One region of the Brenneria tiliae genome, then DNA from elsewhere that is predicted to be linked to it. Evidence: predicted binding sites of a transcription regulator. Region 1 holds the regulator's gene; the other holds the start of a gene.
What was found. The regulator PhoB, encoded in region 1, activates phosphate uptake and scavenging genes when phosphate is short. The targets are predictions, from matches to a motif close to CTGTCATAAAACTGNCNNAT.
Positions count from the first base shown of each region.

Region 1 (3,147 bases):
GATATAGATATCGCGCACGGAATCGGAGGCGGTGACGCCGACGGTGGTCAGGTGCCCGGTGGCGATGATGGGCAGCGGCAGCCCCAGAATATCGCGCTGCCGGCAGGCCGACTGGTAACACTGCCGGTAATGCGTGGTGATGGCGTCCAGCAGGGCCTGCTGTTTTTCATCGCCGGATTGCCCGGCCCGGCTGGCGATCAGATCGCGCGGGCGTAAAAAAGGGATGGCGCACAGCAGGGCGCCGGGCTGATTCCGGCGGTTTTCCAGCACCAGCACCTGTTTGTCGACGTCGCCGTCGACGCTGGCGATAACCCGGGTATTGAGGCAGGCCAGCAGATCCCGCGATTCGTTCAGCGTGGCGACGGAATCATGGTTGCCTCCCAGCACCACCAGCCGGCAGCCGGTGCGCTGCATATCGACCACGAAACGGTAGTACATTTCCCGCGCATAGCTCGGCGGCGAACCGTTATCAAAGATATCCCCTGCTACTATTACCGCATCCGCCTGCTGCTGTTCGACCTGTTCCAGCAGCCAGTGCAGAAAAGCCTGATGTTCGGCCGCCCGGCTTTTGGTGTAAAAATACTGTCCCAGATGCCAGTCGGCGGTGTGGATAATACGCATGGAACTCCCTGAACGGCATGTAATCGCAATGCGGTTGATTATAAACAGCCATCGGGGCACTGTCGTGGCGAAAACCGAAAGTTTGGAAAGCGGCTCGAAAATGCGTCGGGCCGTTATTGTGCGAGGTTGAAAAAATCCTTTTAATAAATCTGTCACAAAACTGACGCATAATGCCTTCCGCATGCAACGGCGACGATGATTAATGGCAGGATTAATGATGGCTAGACGCATATTGGTCGTGGAAGATGAAGCACCGATTCGGGAAATGGTATGCTTCGTACTGGAGCAGAATGGTTATCAGCCGGTCGAGGCCGAAGATTATGACAGCGCGGTAACGCAACTGTCGGAGCCTTTTCCAGAGCTGGTGCTGCTGGACTGGATGCTGCCGGGCGGTTCGGGCCTGCAGTTTATCAAGCATATGAAACGCGAGGCGCTTACCCGCGATATCCCGGTTATGATGCTGACCGCGCGCGGCGAGGAAGAGGACCGCGTGCGTGGGCTGGAAGTCGGCGCGGATGATTACATTACCAAGCCGTTTTCCCCCAAGGAGCTGGTGGCGCGAATTAAGGCGGTGATGCGCCGCATTTCGCCGATGGCGGTTGAAGAGGTGATTGAAATGCGCGGATTGAGCCTCGATCCCTCCTCCCACCGGGTGACGACGGAAGAACTCGCGCTGGATATGGGGCCCACGGAATTTAAACTGCTGCACTTCTTTATGACGCACCCTGAGCGGGTTTACAGCCGCGAGCAGTTGCTGAATCATGTGTGGGGCACTAACGTTTATGTGGAAGATCGTACCGTTGATGTGCATATCCGCCGGCTGCGCAAGGCGTTGGAAACCAGCGGGCATGACAAAATGGTGCAGACCGTTCGGGGAACGGGGTATCGTTTTTCAACGCGTTATTGAAGGTTGCCGTAGCGGAGAAACATTAACGTGCTAGAACCTCTCTCATGGAAAAGGCTGGCGCTGGAGTTGGCTTTTTTTTGTCTGCCCGCGCTATTACTGGGATTGATCTTCGGCTATCTGCCCTGGTTTCTGTTAGCCGCCGTTCTGGCGGCGCTGTGCTGGAATTTTTATAACCAGCTTAAACTCTCCTATTGGCTGTGGGTCGATCGCAGCATGACCCCGCCGCCCGGCCGCTGGAGCTGGGAACCGCTGTTCTACGGTCTTTATCAGATGCAACTGCGCAACCGGCGGCGGCGGCGCGAGCTGGCGCTGTTGATTAAGCGTTTTCGCAGCGGCGCCGAATCCTTGCCGGATGCGCTGGTGATCACCACCGAAGAGGGCGCCATTTTCTGGTGTAATCATCTGGCGCAACACCTGCTCAGCTTCCGCTGGCCGGAAGATAACGGGCAGAATATCCTCAACCTGCTGCGTTATCCCGAATTCGCCGACTATATGAAAAGGCGGGATTTCAGCCGTCCGCTGACGCTGCAGCTGAATAACGCCCACCACGTCGAATTCCGCGTGATGCCCTATTCGGAAGGGCAACTGCTGATGGTGGCGCGCGATATTACGCAGATGCACCAGTTGGAAGGCGCCAGACGCAACTTTTTCGCCAATGTGAGTCATGAGCTGCGCACCCCGCTGACGGTATTGCAGGGCTATCTGGAGATGATGCAGGATGAAACGCTGGATAACGCCCTGCGCAACAAGGCGCTGAATACCATGCAGGAGCAAACGCGGCGTATGGACGGACTGGTAAAACAGCTGCTGACGTTATCGCGTATCGAAGCGGCGGCGGCGATCGATCTCAACGAGAAGGTGGATATGCCGCTGATGCTGCGCGTCTTGCAGCGTGAAGCCCAGGCGCTGAGCCAGGATCGCCACGAGCTGGTTTTTCGGGTGAATGAGCAACTGCAGATTTTCGGCAACGAAGAACAGTTGCGCAGCGCGGTTTCCAATCTGGTCTACAACGCCGTTAACCATACGCCGACGGGCACGCGTATTGAGGTTTGCTGGCAGAAAACGCCGCAGGGCGCGCAGTTTCAGGTGAGCGACAACGGGCCTGGGATCGCCGGTGAACATCTGCCGCGCCTGACGGAGCGCTTTTATCGCGTCGATAAGGCGCGTTCGCGGCAGACCGGCGGCAGCGGATTAGGGCTGGCGATCGTCAAACACGCGCTCAGCCACCATGATTCCCGGCTGGAGATCCTCAGTGAGCAGGGGGCCGGTTCGCGCTTTGTGTTTACGCTGCCGAATCGGCTGATTGCGCCTGCGTCCGCGGCTGAAAATACCGTGAAACCCTTAGCCTGACGGCGGCGGACGCCATTGCTTAACCTTGAGACGGGGGGGAGGCATAAACTTGAAATTTACTCAATCACGGTGAAAATTCTTCAATTGCCCGCGAATCGGGCGCGTGGCAGCATACGGTAAATTTAGACGTCCAGATGTCTGAATGGTTGCCGTCGGTGACTATCACGCAGGCTGCCCATTATTCCACTATTTCGCCGCCGTCGCCCATCGGGGCGCGGGCCGGCAACCAGGAGCGACCATGGCTAAAACACTTCCCCCATTCCGCGCCG
Region 1 covers NZ_JAKPCB010000089.1:13,587-16,733, reverse strand. Annotated here, with positions in the region: gene sbcD (exonuclease subunit SbcD) at 1-621, opposite strand, end outside; gene phoB (phosphate response regulator transcription factor PhoB) at 839-1,528, shown strand; gene phoR (phosphate regulon sensor histidine kinase PhoR) at 1,556-2,878, shown strand; gene MFP24_RS04045 (cobalamin-independent methionine synthase II family protein) at 3,117-3,147, shown strand, end outside.

Region 2 (3,147 bases), on a different contig from region 1:
ACCAGATTGAAGAAGCGGCGCACCGGGCCGGCGCCGTCAATCGCCGCCGCTTCGATCAGCGAGCGGGGGATGGACTGCAACGCCGCCAGAAAAAACAGGAAGTTATAGCTGATCTGTTTCCAGACCGACGCCAGCACCACCAGAAACATCGCCTGGCCGCTGTTTTGCGCGTGGTTCCATGAGTATCCCAGCAGGCCGAGAAAATGGGTAATCAGCCCCAGACCGGGGTTGAACAGAAACATCCACAGCACGGCGGCCACCGCCGGCGCGACGGCGTAGGGCAGAATAATCAGCGTCTGATACAGACGGCTGGCGCGGATAACATAGTCCACCAGCGCCGCCAGAAACAGGGAGATCAGCAGGCCGAATCCCGCCACCATAAAACTAAAGGTCAGCGTGGTGTAAAAGGAATCGAGATAGTAGGGGTTATCCAGCAGCTGCCTGAAATTTTCCATACCGACGAATTCGCTGGACAGCCCGAACGGATCGAGACTTTGCACCGAATACCACAGCGCCTGACCTGCCGGCCAGAGGAAAAAAATCGCGGTAATCAGTAGCTGAGGCAGCACCAGCATATAGGGCAACCAGCTACGGTTAAAAACGGGACGGGATGATGTCATGCGTGAACTCATTAATGCTTGCACCAGGGGACGGGCCGCTTCCCTGCGGCCCGATACAACGAGGTTATTTCGTTGACTGCTCGAAGCGACGCAGCAGGGCGTTGCCGCGCGCAACGGCGCTGTCCAGCGCCTGCTGCGGGGTTTTCTTACCCATCCACACGCTTTCCAGCTCTTCATCCACCACGCTACGGATCTGCGGCATATTGCCCAGGCGTAGCCCTTTGGTGAACGGCAGCGGCGGTTTGTTCAGCATCTGGCGCGTGGCGATATCCGCACCCGGATTCTTCTCGTAGAAGCCCTGCTTTTGCGTCAGTTCATACGCGGCCTTGGTGATGGGCAGATAACCGGTTTTCTGGTGCCACTCGGCGGCGATTTCCGGCTGCGCCAGGAACTGCATAAATTCGGCGACGCCTTTATAGGTGGCGGCGTCTTTACCGTTCAGCACCCACAGGCTGGCTCCGCCGATGATGGCGTTCTGCGGCGCGCCCTGCACGTCGGCGTCATACGGCATCATGCCTACGCCGTAGTCGAATTTGGCGTGCTGACGGATATCCGCCAGCGAACCGGACGAGGCGGTGGTGATGGCGCAGTCGCCGTTGTAGAACTTCTCGGTCGGCTCATCCTTGCGCCCGAAATAGGTGAAACTCCCTTGCTTATTCATATCCTGCAACAGCTGAATATGTTTGACCTGCGTCGGCCGGTTGAATTCCAGCACCGCGTCGGCGCCGTCGAATCCGTTGTTTTTGCTGGCTACCGGCAGGCCGTGCCAGGCGCTGAAGTTTTCAATCTGAATCCAGCCCTGCCAGCCGCTGGCATAGCCGCATTTCAAGCCCGCCGCGCGCAGTTTGGCGGTGTACTCGGCCAGTTGCTGCCAGGTTTTCGGCGGCTGCTCCGGGTCTAAGCCGGCTTTTTTAAACGCGTCTTTGTTGTAATACAGCACCGGCGTGGAACTGTTAAAGGGCTGGGATAACAGATGACCGCTTTTGGCGTCGGTGTAATAACCGGAGACGGTGGGGACGAAAATCGACTCATCGAAATTGATGCCGGCGTCTTTAAACACTTCATACACCGGTTTAATGGCTTTGCTGGCCATCATGGTGGCGGTGCCTACTTCATAAACCTGCAAGATCGCCGGGGCGTTGCCGGCGCGATAGGCGGCGATGCCGGCGGCCAGATTCTGTTCGTAGTTGCCTTTGTAGACCGGGACGATTTTCACGTCGCTGCGGGACTGGTTAAAACGGTCCGCCAGTGAGTTGACCTCTTTCCCCAGCTCGCCCTCCATTGAGTGCCAGAAAGGAATTGCGGTCGCCGCCTGGGCAGTGGCGCTGCAAGCCAACGCCAATATTACGCCCGCGGCCGCTTTACGGATTTTAGGGTTAAACATGCCTGTCTCCTGCAATAGCCCAATGTTTTTTTATGCGCAGGTAACATGACATGCGCGTATGACAGAAAAATAACTGGGATATGACGGCAGAGTGACAGGCGGAATAGAACGTAGTTCAAAAAACGCGCACTTTCATATATTTTACCCTGTATGTGTCTGCTGTGAATTTATACGCTAGGGGGCAATATGGAGCATGTCATTAGGTTATCAAGAGACGGCAAGCATCAAGTGGTTATATTGCCCGCTGAATTTGCATTTGATGCCGATTGGGTTTACATCCGACGTGATAGAGAAGGGAATGTCATATTATCGAAAAAATCTGTCAAACCAGATACGTGGGATAACGTACTCCGGCTGATTCAAGAGGCTAATGTACCGGACACTTTTCTTAGTCAAGAAAAGCGTTAGCAGGATATGGCTGACAGAGTGCTGTTCTGTACAGCCATTTGCCAAATGAGATTGCAATTTCAATAGAAAGAATACCCCTCACCCCGCCACCAACACCTCAACCCCCATTTTCGCCAGCGCGTCTTTCGCCGCGGGCGGCAGGCCGTCGTCGGTAATAATGCTGTCTAAAACCGTCAGCGGGGTGGCCAGATAGGTGGCGATGCGGCCGTATTTTGAGGTGTCGCAAAGCAGAATACGTTTGCTGCTGGCTTCCACCACCGCGCGTTTGACCGCCACTTTGTCTTCATTTGGCGTGGACAGGCCGCGCAGGCTCCACGATGAGGCGGAGATAAAGGCGATATCGATAAACAGGTTACGCAGCGCCTGCGCGGTGGCTTCGCCGACGCAGGAGCGGTTTTCCCGGCACAGCGTACCGCCGGTGTGGATCATGCGGCACTGGCTGGACTCGATAAGAAAGGCGGCGATGACAAAATCGTTGGTTACGATCAGTAAATCATCCCGCTCGGCCAGGTGGCGCGCCAGCGACAGCGTGGTGGTGCCGGCGTCCAGATAGATGCAGCTGTTGGGCGGGATCTGCCGGGCCGCCAGCCGGCCAATCGCCTCTTTCTGCTGGCTGAACATCACGGATTTATCCTGATGCGACGGCTCAATCGCCAGCCGTTCGGGCGAGCGCACGCCGCCGGAGACGCTCAGCAACAGGCCGTCCTGCTCCAGCTTTTGCACATCCCGCCGCAC
Region 2 covers NZ_JAKPCB010000092.1:96,401-99,547, forward strand. Annotated here, with positions in the region: gene ugpA (sn-glycerol-3-phosphate ABC transporter permease UgpA) at 1-620, opposite strand, end outside; gene ugpB (sn-glycerol-3-phosphate ABC transporter substrate-binding protein UgpB) at 685-2,004, opposite strand; gene ygbI (DNA-binding transcriptional repressor YgbI) at 2,491-3,147, opposite strand, start outside.
Region 2: ugpB (sn-glycerol-3-phosphate ABC transporter substrate-binding protein UgpB) is a predicted target of PhoB. The motif match lies at 2,083-2,102, and genes of this name have one in related genera.